One region of the Neorhizobium sp. T7_12 genome, then DNA from elsewhere that is predicted to be linked to it. Evidence: predicted binding sites of a transcription regulator. Region 1 holds the regulator's gene; each other region holds the start of a gene.
What was found. Region 1 encodes PhoB, which activates phosphate uptake and scavenging genes when phosphate is short. Its sites were predicted from a motif close to TGTCATNNANCTGTCAT; they were not measured.
Positions count from the first base shown of each region.

Region 1 (4,468 bases):
ACTATCTGGCTATTTCGCAGCTACTCGGCTTTCGTCTAGTCAATGACATTGGAGCGGCAACGAAGCTCTTGGACTCCGGATATTTTGTGCAGGCAGCCGGCCTCCTTCGCGATATCGCCGAAATTGGAATGCTCGCCCTCTATTTTGTTGAAGCCCCTAACGAGGTTCGGCGATGGAGAAAGCTAACTGGTAGAAATTTGTCTAACGAATTCGGGCCAGGCGCCCTCAGATTAAAACTAAAGGGTAGTGCAAAGCTCGCATTTCTCAATGAGAGATTTCGCCTCTTTTCAGACTACGGCACCCATCCGTCTCCAACATCAATGATAGCTCATCATGACGGCACTCGATTTCACATCGGCCCACACGTCAACGAACAGCTTTATGTGACTAGCTACAGTGATCTGGCCAACCTGACGTGGCATACTACCGACGCATGCGGTGATGCGTATTTCAGAATATTTAATGTCTACGCGGCTGATCTCTACCCGACAGAAACTCAGCGTTTCATCCAGTCGTGGAATGAGATAGCGCCACCTTCGCTCGCACCCTAGGTAAAGTTCAGGGAATGCGTGAAGCCATGCACGGCCTCTGTCTGCCTTCTTGCGGGGGGAATTTCTAGCACTTAGCTTCAGCTAAGCATTTGAAATTCCAAGAGAGAGGGTTCAACGCCGGCGCCAACAGCAAATCCCCTCACCTGAAAAATCTGGCACTTAGCTGACGCTAAGTACCGATTTTTCTTCCTCTCCCGCAGGGGGAGAGGTAACCCGCGGCACTGTCGCACCACAGCGAGGCAAGCGCGGCAGCAAGCGTGGCACCACTACCTCTCCCCTGGCGGGAGAGGCTACAAAATCATGATCTTAGCGCCAGCTAAGTCATAGATTTTGTTGGTTAGGGGGTCCGCCGACCGATCGGCAGATTCACTCCCCACCGTTCCTCAGCTCCGCCAGAATGGTCAGCACCGCGCCATCGAGATTCGTCACCACCTCGTCGTTCCAGAAGCGCAGGATGCGAAAGCCCTGGCTTTGGAAATATGCATCCCGGACTTCGTCGGATATGCTCCCGGCGTGTTGTCCGCCATCCACCTCGATGATCAACCGCCCTTCGAAGCAGACGAAATCGAGGATATAACCGTCCAGCGGAACCTGACGCTTGAACTTGAAGCCGCCGATCTGCCGGTTGCGGGCGGCCTGCCACAGGATATTTTCCGCCTTGGTGGAATCCAACCGCATGGCTCTCGCAAACCGTCGATGTCGATCCGGAATGTCGCGGCGCATCACAATCCCCGATGGTGTCCATGCATTTACGCACGGAGACGAAGGGTACGGCAAGAGCGCGGCAGGCGCCCTATCTCCCCCCTGGCGGGGGAGAATGGAATTTCAACATCTTAGCTTCAGCTAAGTGTTAGAAATTCCAAGAGAGGGGATCCAACGCCGGTGCCAACAGCAAACCCGCCAGCTTCCATGGCTATGATCCGTCGGCGGCATGAGACGGTCAGGGTAAAGGTGAGCCTCGAGGCCAATGGGGGCGTCAGAAATCGCCCAATGCGTATCCGGCGCCGCGCACGGTCCGGATCACGTTGTCGGACTTGCCAAGGCTGATGACTTTGCGAAGCCGGCCTATATGGACGTCGATCGCGCGCTCATCGACGGTCGTGTCGTCGCCCCACAGGGATGCCTTGAGCTCCGAGCGGGAATAGACCTTGCCTGGGGTGCGCATCAGGAATTCAAGAAGCTTGAACTCCTTCGGCCCGAGCTTGACCTCACGTTTCTGCCGGTGAACCCGATGGGCCTCCCGGTCGAGCGTGAGATCGCCGACCTTGAGCATGTGGTCCAAGAGGGCGGGATTGACGCGCCTCAGCAGGTTTTTCACACGGACGACGAGCTCGACCGGGGAAAATGGCTTCATGAGGCAATCGTCGGCACCCGCCGCAAGGGCGATGAGGTGAAGGCCCTCGCCACCCGACGGCACGAGGAGGATGATCGGAAGGCGCGATAACACAGGGTCGAGACGCACCTCGCGGCAGACCTCGAGACCTCGCACGCCCGGAAGATCCGAACTCATGACCAGGATATCCGGCGGAACGGCTTTCAGGCGATCTGAGATCTCGGCTCCACTTGCCAGCATCGATACGACGAAGCTGTCGGCCACGAGGGCTTTCTGCAATATCAGACGGAACGACTCGTCGTCGTCGACCAACAGGACCCGCGCGCTCATCTCGTGGCCACCAACTATGTTTCCATGGAGTATCCGGCACCGCGGACGGTGCGGATGACATCCTGCATGTTGGAGAAGTTGAGTGCCTTGCGAAGTCTTCCCACATGGACGTCGACCGTACGCTCGTCGACATAGATGTCGTGGCCCCAGACGCCGTCCAGAAGCTGCGAGCGGGAGAAGACCCGCCCTGGCGCTGCCATCAGGAATTCGAGCAGGCGGAATTCGGTCGGGCCAAGGCGCACTTCGCGGCTCTTGCGGTGAACGCGATGGGTTTCCCGATCGAGTTCGATATCGCCGCAGCGGAGAACGCTGGAGAGCACCTCGGGCCGGGCCCGGCGCAGCATGGCCTTGACGCGGGCCATCAGTTCCGGCGTCGAGAAGGGTTTTACCACATAGTCGTCGGCGCCGGTGGCGAGGCCGCGAACACGTTCGCTCTCCTCGCCGCGGGCCGTCAGCATGATGATCGGCAGGCGCTCGGTTTCCGGGCGCATGCGCAGCCGGCGGCAGAGTTCGATGCCGGAAACGCCTGGCAGCATCCAGTCCAGGATCAGAAGGTCGGGTACCCGCTCCTGAAGCCGAATTTCGGCTTCGTCGCCCCGCAAAACGGTATCGACCTCATAACCCTCGGCTTCCAGATTGTAACGAAGAAGCACGCTCAGCGCTTCTTCGTCTTCTACGACAGCGATTTTCGGCAGCATTCTTGGCCTGCTCCGTCAGTTCTATTCAGTGATCGCGCCGAGCGTGTTCGACGAGTCGTCCTTCGGACGATCGCCTTCCGGCTGGGCGCCCGTCGTCATGTAGTAGATGGTCTCGGCGATATTGGTGGCGTGGTCGCCGATACGCTCGATGTTCTTGGCGCAGAACAGAAGATGCGTGCAGGTGGTGATGTTGCGCGGATCCTCCATCATGTAGGTGAGGAGTTCGCGGAACAGCGAGGTGTACATCGCGTCGATTTCCTCGTCGCGGCTGCGGATCGCCTCGGCCTTTTCCGCCGAACGCGTCGCGTAGACGTCGAGGACGTCCTTGAGCTGCACGAGGGCGAGATCGGAGAGATGTTCGAGGCCGCGGGCGAGCTTGCGCGGAACGCCGGTGCCCTGAACCGCGATGACGCGCTTGGCGGTGTTCTTGCCAAGGTCGCCGACGCGCTCGAGATCGGAGGCGATGCGCAGCGAACCGACGATCTCGCGAAGGTCGGCTGCAACCGGCTGGCGGCGGGCGATCGTGATGATCGCCTTGTCGCCGATCTCGCGCTCGGCGTGATCGAGGATCACGTCGTCGGAGATGACCTTCTGCGCGAGTGCGGCGTCGGAATTGACCAGCGCCCGCACGGCGTCCGAGCACATCTGCTCGGCGAGGCCGCCCATTTCGGAAATGCGGCGGCTCAGGTATTTCAGTTCGTCGTCATAAGCCGACAGGATATGGGTCGATGCCATCTTCTAGTCCTCAAAATTGATTTTCAGGCGGCACAATCGGCTGGATCAGCCGAAGCGGCCCATGATGTAATCCTGGGTGCGCTGATCGTCGGGATTGGTGAACATCTTGTCGGTGTCGTTCTCCTCGACGAGCTGGCCGAGATGGAACATGGCGGTACGCTGCGACACGCGGGCAGCCTGCTGCATCGAGTGCGTCACGATCACGATCGTGTAGTTGGCACGCAGTTCATGGATGAGTTCTTCGACCTTGGCGGTCGCGATCGGGTCGAGAGCCGAACAGGGTTCGTCCATGAGGATGACTTCCGGCGACACGGCGATCGCACGGGCGATGCACAGACGCTGCTGCTGGCCGCCGGAGAGGCCCGTGCCGGATTCGTGCAGGCGATCCTTGACTTCGCCCCAGAGGCCGGCGCGCTGCAGGCTCGCCTCGACGATCTGGTCCATGTCGGCCTTGTTCTTGGAAAGGCCGTGGATGCGCGGACCGTAGGAAATGTTCTCGTAGATGGTCTTCGGGAACGGGTTCGGCTTCTGGAACACCATGCCGACGCGGGCGCGAAGTTCCACGACGTCGATGTTATTGTCGTAGATATCGTCCGTGTCGAGGGTGATCTTGCCGGTGACGCGGCAATTCTCGATCGTGTCGTTCATGCGGTTGAGGCAGCGCAGGAAGGTGGACTTGCCGCAGCCGGAAGGACCGATGAGAGCCGTCACAGTGTTTTCGCGAACGTTGAGGTTCACGTCGAAAAGCGCACGCTTTTCGCCGTAGTAAACCGAAACGTCCTTGCCGATCATCTTGTGGGAAGCATCGCTCATCTTTTGGT
Region 1 is NZ_PVBK01000002.1:189,406-193,873, reverse strand. Features, by position in the region: gene C5J26_RS06895 (hypothetical protein) at 1-551, shown strand, start outside; gene C5J26_RS06890 (endonuclease domain-containing protein) at 918-1,274, opposite strand; gene C5J26_RS06885 (winged helix-turn-helix domain-containing protein) at 1,528-2,214, opposite strand; gene phoB (phosphate regulon transcriptional regulator PhoB) at 2,229-2,912, opposite strand; gene phoU (phosphate signaling complex protein PhoU) at 2,934-3,647, opposite strand; gene pstB (phosphate ABC transporter ATP-binding protein PstB) at 3,693-4,468, opposite strand, start outside.

Region 2 (4,468 bases), on a different contig from region 1:
AGGCTGGGAATAACCTATGCTCTCGGCGAAATGTTAAGGGCCCAACCGTCTTCTTCCAAGCAAATATCGGAGGGCATTCAGGAGGCGGATTTCCAATTGCTTGTTGCTGCTGCATCTGACGAGGACAAGACCATTCGTTACCAAGCGGCCGAATTTCTTTACAATCTCCAGGATCCGCGGGCCGTTCAGCCCAGTATCAACGCTGCGAAAGAGGCTACGGATGAAGGGGTTGCGAACAACCAGATTCTCATCTTGCGACAATCGGGCAGCTCTCTGCCGTGTTCTCAGAAGGGCAATATCGTCAGGGAACTAAGCGACCCTTCGACGAATCTAAACAGGACCTTTAAGGATCCGTCGTCACTTAATCGCGTTCTTAAATGGTAAATTTCACGAGGCGGATAGCGTCGAACTTGGGGCAGCGTTTCGACCCATAGGAAAGAGGGCATCCGCGTGGCGGATGCCCTCTTCATCTCGAACGTTTCCCGATAAGGGCAGCCTCTTACTTCGCAGCCAGAAACTCACCGACTTCGAGCACGCTGAACTCGTTATTGTCGGCCTTGTCGACGGCGCGGCCGGCGGAGAAGGGTAGGTTGTTGTCGTTGCCGATGATGATGTGGGTGGCGTCGATGACGTCGACGTTCTCGATCGTCACGAACGGCATGTCGTAGACGCCGGCGACGCTGCCGGCCTTCTTCCTGTTGTCCGGGTCCTGGATGTTCATCAGGTCGATATAGCCGATCTTGCGGACGGCCTTGCCGACATTGGCGTCGGTCATTTCGATCTTGTAGACGCGCTTGTGCTTGGCCGGTGCGTTGAAGCAGGTCGGCTCGGGCTTCGCCGGATCGGCGCAGGGCTTGTCGGCGGTGCCGGCGCCGTTGTCGCGCTCGATGACCAGAGCGGTGGTCGCGTCGACCATGTTGAAGTCGCCGATCGCCTCGCCGCCCTTGGAGAGCGGGTAGAGCCACGAGCGGCCGGTCCATTTCTTCGAGGCGACGTCGAACTCGATGACGCGCAGGGCCGTCAGCCCCTCTGCGTCTTCGACCTTGCCGTCTTCCTTGTAGAGCGGTCCTTCGAGCAGGCCGTAGAGCTTGGCTCCGTCCTTGGACATCGCAAGGCCTTCATAGCCGCCGGAGCGCTTCACGTTGAAGACCGGTGCCTTGGCGGCCGGGTTGGCCTGCAGCTGGACGAGCGGGCTGTCGGGAGACGTGACCGGCTTGCCATCGACGAGCGTCGATACGACGTCGGTCAGGCGGCCCTGCATGTCGACCTTGATGAGGTAGGGCCCGAACTCGTCGCCGAGCCAGAAGCCGTCGGCGACCGGCTGGATCGATTCGATGTCGAAATCGGCGCCGGTGAGGTAACGGGTCTCCGAAGCTTCCGTGACGATCGGGAACGGCGCGATCTTGTTCGGGTCGGAGAGGAAGATATTCTTGACGACTTCGGCCTTGTTGGCGGCCCAGTCGAATTTCATCTGGTGCAGGAACAGCATCGCGTCGGAGGAATTGCTCTTGCCGCCGAAACCGTTGTCGGACAGCGTCCAGAACGTGCCGTCGGCCATGGTCTTGATACCGGAGAAACCCTGGACCGGCTGGCCGTCGAGCGGCAGCTTGACGTCCGTCACGCGGGCGCCGTCCTTGCCCGGCAGGGTGCCGAGGGCTTCGGTGCGCTTGCGGTCGGCGGTGGTGAACTTGCCGGAGGTCTTGAGGAACGCCGGTGCATCGGCCGGAGCCGGAACGACCGTGTTGGCGGGCAGGATCGCCTGGCCAGTGAGCTTGGCCGGGAATACCTTGTCGTCGGCAGAAGCGGAGCCGCCGATCAGCGCGGCGAGCGCGCCAATCACCACGGGGGTAGCAAGCAGAAATTTGGTCATGGGATCACCTGTTGGTTGGCGTGTCAAAGACGCCAACCGGTTAAGGTGAGTGCATGACGCCGAGGTGATGGAAGATTGACGCTTCGATGAAGCTTTGATGACGGTAATTTCACAAATGCCACGGGAGCTTAGGCGCTGCGCTTGAGCGCCATCCAGCGGCCCGGCGTCATGCCGAACGTCTTCTTGAAATGACGGGTGAAATGCGCCTGGTCGGCAAAGCCCGCATCGGCTGCGACATCTGCCAGGCTGCCGCCTTCCGACAGCATGATCTTTGCCCGATCGAGCCGGCGCATGACGAGGTAGCGGTGCGGGCTGGTCCCCAGAAGCTTCCGAAACTGCCTTGCAGTCGTGTAGCGGTCGAAGCCGCTCACCTCCTCGAGTTCCTCGGAAGAAACCGTGCGGCCCGAATTCGCCTGCAGGTAATCGCGGCAGCGCAGAACCGCCTGTTGCGCGCGCGGCGTTCCCGGCGCACCACCCTTGCCGTCCGCATGGCGCCAGAGGCTTGTTGCCATGCGGCCGATCAGGTCGTCGAGCAGCAGGTCCAGCGGCTCGGCCGCGAGATCGTCCAGGGCTTCGACAAGGCACTGCCGGAATTCCGCATCCGCTATGATGGGATTCGGCACGAAGGGCAGGCCGCGCGAACCGCCGGCCGCCTCGATCAGCCGCTCCGGCGGCAGGTAGAGCATGCGGTAGCGCAGCCCGGCGTCGGTGCCGGCCGCCCCGTCATGCACCTCGTCCGGATGCAGCACGATGACATTGCCGGGCAGGCTGGCGCGGGCGGCACCGCGATACTGGAAGGTCTGCACGCCGGAAAGCGTCATCCCGATCGCATAGGTGTCGTGGCGATGGGGCTCGAAACCGAGCCCGTGGAACCGTGCCTCGATCCGCTCGATGCCGCGCGAGGAGGGCGCCTGGACGATGCCATCCGGCGCGCACCTTGCGCTGCCGCCAGACGTGCTTGCGGCGCTGCACGAACGTTCAAGACCCGCGGCATCGGCTGCCGCTATCTCGTCAGTTCTCGCATAACCTTCGACGGAGTTGTTTTTCATGTTCGATACCAAGATCGCGATCGTGCTTCGCGATGACCTCGCCCCTTGGCAGGAGCTCAACGTGACCGCGTTTCTGACGAGCGGCATCATCGCGCAAAATCCCGCGATCATTGGTGAAGCATATCGGGACGCGGCGGGTCATGTCTACAATCCGATGAGCATCCAGCCGATCGTGGTGCTGACCGCCGACCAGGAGACGCTGCGGACCATCCACCGGCGCTCGCTGGAGCGGGAGGTGACGACGTCGGCCTATATCGAGGAAATGTTCTCGACCGGGCATGACGTGGCCAACCGCGAGGTATTCGCGCAGTTTGCGCCGGAAGACGCGAAACTGGTCGGCATCGCGCTCAGGGCCGAGAAGAAGATCGTCGACAAGATTACCAAAGGCTCGAAAATGCATAACTGACTGCGAAGAACATAGTCTTCGGAATGACCCAGAGCGCGGCGATCGGCGTGGTCGAGGCCACGACATAGGCAGTGATGCTCAACAGCAAATAGTTGATCCAGGCGGCTGACCGCGAGGTTACGAGACCTGCGAGGGCGACGAGCAGGTTGGCGGCGCAGATCACCCGGGTGATCGGGCGGATCCAGAGCGGCGAAAAGGCTCCAAGGCTCGCCGCTTCCATGAGAAGGACGAGCAACAGCGAGAGCAGGACGACGACTGCGATCAGGACATTCGATGTCAGATAGCGCATCGGTCGCTCAGGCCTCCAGCGCCGCGAAGTTCGAGGCAAGCGATCAGGGCACAGCCCCTAAAGCTCCACCGCCTCGACCTTCTTGTTGACGAAGCGCAGGGCCACGCCGCCGTTGATGAGTTTGAGCGCCGTTTCGCCGAAAAGGTCGCGGCGCCAGCCATGCAAGGCTCCGACATCGGCGGCCTCGCCCTCGGCGGCGATCCTTTCGAGATCGTCGGTATTGGCTATGATCTTGGCGGCGACGCCCTGCTTGTCGGAGATCAGCTTCAGGAGAACCTTGAGCAGCTCGACGGCGGCTGCGGTGCCTTCCGGAACATGCACATGTTTCGGCGCATGCGGCATCTCGGTCTTCGGCAGGGCAAGTGCTGCATTGACCGCCTCGATGATGGCGGTGCCGGAGGCGGAGCGCTCCCAGCCTTTCGGAATGGTGCGAAGCCGCGACATGGCTTCCACATCCTTCGGCTGCTGCTGGGCGATCTCGTAGATCGCGTCATCCTTCAGCACGCGGGAACGCGGCACATTGCGGCTGCGCGCTTCGCGCTCGCGCCAAGCGGCGACGAATTTCAGGACGGCGAGCTCGGTCGGCTTGCGCAGGCGCGACTTGAGGCGCGCCCAGGCGTCGTCCGGGTGCAGGTCATAGGTGCCGGGCGATTCCAGCACGGCCATTTCCTCGGTCAGCCACAGCGCCCGGCCTTCCCGTTCGAGCTGGGCCTTGAGGAAGAGATAGACGTCGCGCAGATGGGTGACGTCGGCGAGCGCATATTCGAGCTGCTTGTCGGACAGCGGCCGGCGGCTCCAGTCGGTGAAGCGCGACGACTTGTCGATATGGACGTCCTTGATGCGGCTGACAAGCT
Region 2 is NZ_PVBK01000007.1:201,416-205,883, forward strand. Features, by position in the region: gene C5J26_RS17785 (DUF308 domain-containing protein) at 1-384, shown strand, start outside; gene C5J26_RS17790 (esterase-like activity of phytase family protein) at 500-1,870, opposite strand; gene C5J26_RS17795 (AraC family transcriptional regulator) at 1,999-2,919, opposite strand; gene C5J26_RS17800 (DUF2000 family protein) at 2,918-3,325, shown strand; gene C5J26_RS17805 (hypothetical protein) at 3,297-3,614, opposite strand; gene rnd (ribonuclease D) at 3,672-4,468, opposite strand, start outside.
Region 2: a site for PhoB is predicted at 1,957-1,973, ahead of C5J26_RS17790 (esterase-like activity of phytase family protein). Genes of this name have one in related genera too.

Region 3 (4,468 bases), 330 kb from region 1:
TTCCAGCTCCGGCGCCCGCTGGCGGACCAGCTTCAGGGCAGCCCGCATCTTCTGGGCGCTTTCCGAATCGCGCGAGCCGAAATTCGAGTGGCAGATCAGCGCCGCCTTCGGGGCGATGCCGAACCGGCGGATTTCCTCTGCCGCCAGAATGGTGATCTCGGCGATCTCCTGCGCGGATGGATTGTAATTCACGAACGTGTCGGTGAAGAACATCGCGCCGCGCTGGGAGATGACTAGGCTGAGGCCCGAGAAGGCACAGACGCCCGGCCGCTTGCCGATGATCTGGTTCACGTCGCTGAGATGCTTGTCGTAACGTCCTTCGACGCCGCAGATCAGCGCGTCCGCATCGCCGCGCTTGACCGCCAGCGCACCGATTACCGTATTGTTGGTGCGCACGATGGTGCGCGCCGCTTCCGGATTGATGCCTTCGCGGCCGACCAGGGCAAAATATTCATCGACATAGTCGCGATAGCGCGGATCGTCTTCCGGGTTGACCACGGCGAAATCGACATTCGGGCGGATCCGGATACCGAAACGGGCAAGCCGCGCCTCGATGACCGAAGGACGGCCGATCAGGATCGGGGTTGCCGTCTTTTCCTCGAGCAGAACCTGAGCGGCGCGCAGCACCCGTTCGTCCTCGCCCTCGGCGAAGATTACCCGGTTCTTTTCGGAAACCTTGGCGGCGCTGAAGATCGGCTTCATGACGAAACCGGAGCGCCAGACGAAGCGGTTCAGCTGGTCGAGATAGGCCTCGAAATCCTGGATCGGCCGCGCGGCGACGCCGGTCTCGGCCGCGGCCTTTGCGACCGCAGGCGCAATGCGCAGGATGAGGCGTGGATCGAAGGGCGAGGGGATCAGATAGTCTGCGCCAAAAATCGGCGACTCGCCGGAATAGGCGCGCGCCGCGACGTCGGAGACTTCCTCGCGCGCAAGCGCCGCGATGGCCTTGACCGCCGCCATCTTCATTTCCTCGTTGATCGTCCGGGCGCCGCAATCGAGCGCGCCGCGGAAGATGTAGGGGAAGCACAGCACGTTGTTGACCTGGTTCGGGAAGTCCGAACGGCCGGTGCAGATCATTGCGTCGGGACGGGCGGCGCGGGCAAGCTCGGGCATGATTTCCGGCGTCGGATTGGCAAGCGCCATGATCAGCGGCTTTTCGGCCATCTGTGCCAGGAGTTCGGGCTTCAGTACACCGGCGGCGGACAGGCCGAGAAACACGTCGGCACCGCCGATGCTGTCGGCAAGCACTCGCTTGTCGGACTTCTGGGTGTAGATTTCCTTCCACTCGTCCATCAGCGTATTGCGCCCGTCATAGACGAGGCCTTCGATGTCGTGGACCCAGATATTTTCTTTCTTCGCGCCGAGCGAAACGAGGAGATGCAGGCAGGCGAGTGCCGCGGCACCCGCGCCCGATGTCACGATTTTTACGTCGGCGATGTTCTTTCCGGCGAGTTCCAGCCCGTTCAGGACCGCGGCGGCGACGATGATCGCCGTGCCGTGCTGGTCGTCGTGGAAGACCGGGATGTTCATTTTTTCGCGCAGCCGGCGTTCGACCTCGAAACACTCCGGCGACTTGATGTCTTCGAGGTTGATGCCGCCGAAGGTCGGCTCAAGCGCCGAAACGGTCGAGACCATCGCCTCGATGCCGGGGGCGTCGATCTCGATGTCGAAAACGTCGATGCCGGCGAATTTCTTGAAGAGGACGGCCTTGCCTTCCATGACCGGCTTGGAGGCCAGCGGACCGATATTGCCGAGCCCAAGCACGGCCGAACCGTTGGAGACGACGGCGACGAGGTTGGCGCGGGCGGTATAGTCCGCAGCCAAATCCGGGTTATCGCGGATCGCCAGACATGGGGCTGCAACGCCCGGAGAATAGGCAAGCGCCAGATCGCGCTGGTTGCCGAGCGGCTTGGTCGCCTGGATCTCCAGCTTGCCGGGCCGCGGGTAGCGGTGGAAGAACAGCGCCTGCTCGTCGAGATCGCCGCTGACCGGCATGGCCGGCGACTTCGGTTTGTCCTGCGCGTTCATGTTTCCTCCTGGCTTGCTTGTTCTGTCTTTGAGGGGTCGAAAGGAGAGACCCCTCATTACATCAAACGACCCAAAGCAACAGCAGCTAATTTGCGGTCATCGCGGAAATTGGAACATGGGCGCTCCGGCGCGGGGCGCACCTTTCCCGGTCCCTGTCATCATCCTGAAACACGAGTCTGGTTTTGAAGCCAACAGAAGCGGCAGCGAAAGGACGACTTCGTGACCGGTGAGATGGATACAAGACATTTCAGAACGCTCTTCATTTCGGACGTTCATCTGGGCTCCAAGGCAGCCCGAACGGACTTCCTCCTGGATTTCCTGCGCTATCATGAAGCGGATACCATTTTCCTGGTCGGCGACATCGTCGACGGCTGGCGGTTGAAGCGCAACTGGTATTGGCCGCAGGGCTGCAACGACGTGGTCCAGAAGCTGCTGCGCAAGGCGCGCAAGGGCACCCGCATCGTCTACATCCCCGGCAACCACGACGAATTCCTGCGTTCCTTCCCGGGCACGCATTTCGGCGGCATCGAAGTCGCCGAGCGCGAAATCTACGAGATGGCCGACGGCAAGAAATACCTGGTCCTGCATGGCGACGAATTCGACGTCGTGGTCCGCAACGCCCGCCTGCTCGCCTATCTCGGCGACTGGGCCTATGACGCGGCGATCGTCATCAATATCGGGCTGGCCGCCATCCGCCGCCGCCTCGGCATGCCATACTGGTCCTTCTCCGCCTGGGCCAAGCTGCAGGTCAAGCACGCGGTCAATTTCATCGGCGAGTTCCAGCGGGTCGTCGCCGACGAAGCCCGCCGCAACAATGTCGATGGCGTCATCTGCGGCCATATCCATCACGCCGTCATGGAGGACATCGACGGCATCCACTACGTCAATACCGGCGACTGGGTGGAAAGCTGCACGGCAATTGCCGAGAATTTCGACGGCACGCTGGAATTGATTTCCTGGCAGAACATGGCCGCCACGGCGGAAATCAAGTCCTTGCCGGCGCCGCAATCCATCGAGGACATGCGGGCCGCCTGAGCGGCCTGCAACAGATGGACGGGCCTGCCAGAGGGCTATATCTTGCCATAGGCAGGCACAGGGGTGTGTGTTAGGTAAGCTGAAACTTCAGCAACCCACCCGTGAAATCGTGATTCCCTCAAATACGGCGCAGACAGCGCCCCGGTTCTTCCAGTTGCGCTGTGCGATCGCCTATGGGGCGCCGCTCGGGGTGAACGGAGTGATTCTGCCCTATCTGCCCGTCTGGCTCGACGGGCTTGCCTTTACCGAATTCGAAATAGGCCTCGTGCTCGCAGCCCAGCTTTTCCTGCGCGTGGCTGCCGCCCCGGTTGCCGGCCTGCTTGCCGACCGGATGACGGAACGGACCCTGATGCTCGCCTGGTCCGGCGCGTTGTCGTTGTTGACGGCATTCGCCATGTTCTTCACCCGCGACTTCTGGCCGGTTCTCATCGTCATCGCCGTTCAGGCGGCGGTCTTCGCGCCCTATGCGCCGATCGTCGAATCGATCGCCGTCAGCGGGGTCCGGCGCTGGGGTTTTCAGTATGGTTCGATGCGCGTCTGGGGATCCGTCGGCTTCGTGGCCGTGGCGCTCCTCGTCGGCGAACTCCGAGGCTTCTGGGGTTTCCAGGCTATTCCGTGGGCGATAGTGGTCGGTTTTCTCCTGACCGTCGCCGTTGCCTTCGCGGCTCCGAAGCTCGGCCGGGCGGTTGCAAGGCCGGACCCGGACAGGATGCCTCAGCCAAGCTCGCTCAGAAGGCTCGACCTGCACGTGCTGATGATCGGCGCGTCGGTGGCGCAGGCAGGGCACGGCATGTTCTATACGTTCGGCACCATCCACTGGCAGCAGATCGGGTTTTCGAGCGGCTCGATCGGCGTCCTGTGGAGCGCGGCCGTCGTGTCGGAGATCATCGTTTTTTTCGCAGCGGGCTGGATCGCCAGACGGATTTCTCCCTGGACGCTGATGCGGATCGGATGTGCGGTCGCGGTGGTCCGCTGGACGCTCTTTCCGATGCCGCTCGACTTCTGGGGATATCTGGCGCTGCAGGCCACTCACGCCTTCACGTTCGCCTTCGTCCATATCGGCATCCAGCATCGGCTGGTCGAGGCGGTGCGCGAAGACCAGGAAGCCTCGATGCAGGGTGCCTATGTCTTCTACAACGGCGTCTTTCTTGCGCTTGCGACGGTGCTTTCCGGCGTACTCTACCGCCAGTTCGGCCCGACGAGCTATGTGGCTATGTCGGTTCTGGCGCTGGTCGGCCTGTCGATCATCGCGCTTGCGGCAAGACTTCAGCCCCAGAGGGTCGCCTCCGGCGGATAGACGAGGGAACCCTCGTAGCGCAGCCCGCCCGGCCGGTCGCGGGCCAGCAGCAGCGGTCCGTCGAGATCCGCATAGTCCGCATCCTGGGCAAGCAGCACGGCCGGCGCC
Region 3 is NZ_PVBK01000002.1:516,952-521,419, forward strand. Features, by position in the region: gene C5J26_RS08520 (NADP-dependent malic enzyme) at 1-2,028, opposite strand, end outside; gene C5J26_RS08525 (UDP-2,3-diacylglucosamine diphosphatase) at 2,260-3,063, shown strand; gene C5J26_RS08530 (MFS transporter) at 3,173-4,360, shown strand; gene dgcA (N-acetyl-D-Glu racemase DgcA) at 4,330-4,468, opposite strand, start outside.
Region 3: a site for PhoB is predicted at 2,182-2,198, ahead of C5J26_RS08525 (UDP-2,3-diacylglucosamine diphosphatase). Genes of this name have one in related genera too.

Region 4 (4,468 bases), on a different contig from region 1:
ATCGAGCAGGCCGAGCGAGCGGCCTTCCTTCATGCGCTTCGAGGAGCCTTGCGCTTCAGCCATAGCGCGATCCTCGAGAAGCGAGATGAACACGGCCTTGTCGGGGTAGGCCTTGATACCTGAGAGGACCGATTCCGTGACTTCGACGGGGTCGACCCTGCCCATCTGGATGAGCGCGGAAAGCTCGGCGATCGACATCGCTCCAAAGGATTTCGTCACGGCAGTCATTCTCCTCATTCCGTTACTGGCGGGCGACAGATGTATCGGATATTTTGGCAATGGGTAGAGGATTTATCGGTTCGGTTCATGGCATGGAACTTCCCGCATATTCGCGAAGTTCAGTGAGTCCACCGCGTCAGCGGGACATCGGGAAGGATCAGCCCATGAGAAACATTATCGCCACCGTCGGTCTCGTGATCGCGCTTGCCGGCTGCAGCACGGACGGCGGCGGAACCACCGGCGCACTCGACATCGGTCCGGGCATCCGGCCGATCCCCGGCAGCATCACCTATGGCGGCCAGCCGCGCACCAAGCTCACCAAGGCGCCGATCGGCAGCGTCGTGCCGCACGAATTCCGCAACGAACTCGGCCAGCGGGTCGAGGAAAATTACATCATCCAGCCGGACCGCAGTCTCAAGCTGGTCAACCGGCGGGTGTTTCGCGATCCGTTCGGGTTCGACGATTGATGAACTTCAAGCGGAGATGGCCGCCCAGGCACGTTCGGTGGCGACCGGTTCGTCGGTGGTGACCTGATCCGCCTTCAGCGCTATCAGGGCGGAGAAGCTGCGGGCTTCGGCCTCGTCGAACCCGGCGTCCGGGTTCTTGAGATTGAAGGTCCAGGCATCCACCAGCCGGTCGGCATCGTGGCAGAGGCCGATCAGGTCGAGCCCGTCCTTGGCCGCCTGCAACACCAGCTGCCAGGCGAGATAGATGGTGTCCGGCTCGGTCGGGCCGGAGATATCGGCGCGAAGATCCGCCTCGACGGCCTTGAGGCCCTGGTGGCGATAGATTTCCATGAGCTTGCCGGTCGGGTCGATGCCGCGCTTGAGGCCCGGCAGTCTCTGCTTGACGGCGACGACAAGATCGAGATCGGCGCCGCTGACGATGATCGAGGAGCCGGCGCCGCCGAAATGATCGGCGAGGTGATCCATGCCGCGTGCGCCGATCGCCTCCAGTCCGTCCTTCATGTCGAACTGCAGCAGGGCGTCCGGATGCGCTGTTTGAAGCATCGTCGCGAGATCCTCGCTGAGGATCGGCGGATGGCCGCCCTGCAAAAGCGTCAGGCCGCGGATGGTTTCGGGCAAAGCCTCACGGATGAGGCCGTGGCCGGTGGTTTCACCTTCGAGCTCCTCGTCGTGCAGCACGACAAAGCCGCCATCGGCGCGGACGCGCAGATCGAGTTCGCTCGATGCGCCCAGGCGAAAACCTTGTGCCATGACGCCGGCGGAAAACAGCGGGTCCTTGAAGCTGCGGCGCAGGCGATGCCACTTCAGCCGGGTGAAACGGCCCTGATGGGCGATGCCGAGGCCTGAAAATTCTGAAGCCATGAAATACCATCTAAGGTGAAGGGCAGCGATTCGATCGACGCCAGACTATTGTTTTGAAGCTGCCTGCCATAGATCGATGACAGAAGTTTCGTGCCGAACCTCAAAAGCCGAGATTGCGCCCGGCAGGGAACGGCTTGTTATAGAGGTCTGCCGGATAAATATCCGGAAAACACATTTTGTCTCCTGTCACGAAAGGCAGATTTCCATGTCCCATGACGCGAATTGGGCGCCGCTTCCTCCCTATAGCACCGGCCCGCGCGGCCGTTGCCCGCGTTGCGGCCAGGGACATCTGTTCAACGGGTTCCTGTCGATGCGGCCGGCTTGCGAGGTTTGCGGCCTCGATTATTCCTTCGCCGATCCCGGAGACGGTCCCGCCTTTTTTGTCATGTGCTTCGGCTGCATTCCGAGCATTGCGCTTGCGGTCTGGATCGAGACCAGTTTCCAGCCGCCATTCTGGGTGCATCTGCTGATCTCGCTGCCTTTCCTGCTCATCACCTGCCTTGCGCCGATGCGGCCGCTGAAGGGCTGGTTGGTCGCGAGCCAGTATTTTTACAGGGCAGGCCCCGGCAAGGTCGACAAGAGCCCGTCACCGCCGAATGACGCCCCGAACGGCCACTGACTGCCGACAGACTTCGAGGCTTGCGACAAGACCGGGCAGGATGGTGAGGAACAATCTTCGCCCCAAACCATTCGGCAGGTGACAGTTCAAGGAGCCTGCAATGTCCGATGCCGATGAAGTCGAAATGGAAACGCACCGACGATCGCTCGCGGTCGAGGGGGCGATGCTCGTGCTGATCAACGGCCTCGCCGCCCGGGGCACCATTTCCGCAGACGAGGCGGAGGATATATTGCGGATCCTGTCGAAGAGCTCGGATTCCTCGGCGGCGCGGGCCGCAAGCTCGCTTCGGATCGTCAATCAGTTGAAACGCCTGCGGCGCGGCGACGGAGCAATCACCCCTGGGGCGTGAGCCGGAAGGTGGGGTCGCGTCGCGTTTTCTCCTTTTTTGATTGTTCATTTTGATTGGGAACATCTCCAGACGAGGCCAGTTGGGGCGATCAGTTCGCTACCTCGACAACAAGGAAGATCTTGATGGCCCAGTATCCTATTCCGCCGTTTCCCGAACAGCAGCAGCCGATGCCGGGCTTTACCGGGCGCATGGATCCGGTGCCAGATCACGGCGAGCTTTCCTACCGCGGTTCCGGCCGACTGGCCGGCAAGAAGGCGGTGATCACAGGCGGCGACAGCGGCATCGGCCGGGCGGTGGCGATCGCCTATGCGCGCGAGGGCGCCGATCTTTTGATTTCCTATCTGGATGAAGACGAGGATGCCGAGGATACCAGGCGCCTGGTCGAGGAGGCCGGCCGCAAGGCGGTGCTGGTGCCGGGCGATATCAAGACCGCAGCGCATTGCCGGGCGATCATCGACAAGGCGGTCCAGGAGTTCGGCGGGATCGATATCCTCGTCAACAACGCCGCTCATCAGGCGACGTTTTCCGACATCGGCGACATCAGCGACGAAGAATGGGAACTGACCTTCCAGGTCAACATCCATGCGATGTTCTATCTCACCAAGGCAGCAGTCCCCCACATGAAGCCGGGGAGCGCCATCATCAACACGGCCTCGATCAATTCCGATAGTCCGAGCCCGACGCTGCTCGCCTATGCGACCACCAAGGGCGCGATCCAGAATTTCACGGCGGGCCTCGCACAGCTGCTGGCCGAAAAGGGCATACGGGCCAATGCGGTCGCACCCGGGCCGATCTGGACGCCGCTCATCCCCTCCACCATGCCGGAAGACCGGGTGAAGGAATTCGGCAAGCAGGTGCCGATGAAACGTCCCGGCCAGCCGGCCGAGCTGGCGACGGCCTATGTGATGCTCGCCGATCCGCTCTCCAGCTACGTTTCCGGCACGACGATCGCCGTCACCGGCGGCAAGCCCATCCTGTAGTTAAGCTCTCCTCCCACGAAAACAGCGGCGGCGTGGGCTCCACGCCGCCGTTCATGTTTGGCGGGTACATTTTCTCAGGTGCGGCGGCCGACTTCCCGGGCCAGGTCCTCGAAACAGATTTTGGTGCCTTGCTCGCTCGCCTCGTTTGCCAGAAGCAGGAGGCGGATCGGAAAAGCGATCGCCTTCTGATGGGACGTCGACACGGCGAGCGGCTTGTCGTCGGCAAGCACGGTGCGTTCGGCCACCTGCAGGGCGCTCTGAATGTCGGCATGGGAGACGACACCCTTTTCGACCAAAAGCCGGTTGATTGCGGCAACGGCGAGATAGAGGCCTTCGAGCTGCGGATTGGCGGTGTTCATGTCTCTGTCCTTTGCGTGGAAGACGGAACCGATGTGGCGGCGTTTTCATCGATCAGCCGCGCTCCGCGCTGCTGGGTCAGGTAACGCCAGATCCATTGTACGCTAACTAGCAGGCGTTTTTCAAAATTGACGAGCAGGTAGACGTGGACGAGCGCCCAGAGGAACCAGGCGACCCGACCTTTGAGCGTCCATTTGCCAAAATCGAAGATCGCGGCATTGCGGCCGATGACGGCGGTGTTGCCGCGATTCTTGAACCGGAACGGCTGCGGCGCCTTGCCGTCGAGCAGTCTCGCCCGCAGGGCTTCGCCGAGGTATTGCCCCTGCTGCTTGGCGACCTGGGCAAGGGCGGGTAGCGGCTTGCCGTCCTTCGCAAGACCCAGCGCCGTATCGCCGAGCGCGAAGATATCCGGAAAGCCGGTGATGGAGAGGTCCGGTTCGACCGGGATACGGCCGCCCGCCTTGCCCTCGATGCCGAGCCATTTGGCCGAAGGCGACGCCTTGACGCCGGCACCCCAGATGACGCAGCCGGTTCTGATCCGCTGCGAGCCGGCGACGACCTCGTCCTTGGTGACGGATTCGACCATTAGATTGGTCATCACCTCGACGCCCGCTTT
Region 4 is NZ_PVBK01000001.1:384,911-389,378, forward strand. Features, by position in the region: gene C5J26_RS01860 (amidase) at 1-219, opposite strand, end outside; gene C5J26_RS01865 (hypothetical protein) at 384-686, shown strand; gene C5J26_RS01870 (glycerophosphodiester phosphodiesterase family protein) at 693-1,547, opposite strand; gene C5J26_RS01875 (DUF983 domain-containing protein) at 1,753-2,166, shown strand; gene C5J26_RS01880 (hypothetical protein) at 2,267-2,515, shown strand; gene C5J26_RS01885 (SDR family oxidoreductase) at 2,638-3,495, shown strand; gene C5J26_RS01890 (hypothetical protein) at 3,570-3,854, opposite strand; gene C5J26_RS01895 (NAD(P)/FAD-dependent oxidoreductase) at 3,851-4,468, opposite strand, start outside.
Region 4: a site for PhoB is predicted at 1,613-1,629, ahead of C5J26_RS01870 (glycerophosphodiester phosphodiesterase family protein). Genes of this name have one in related genera too.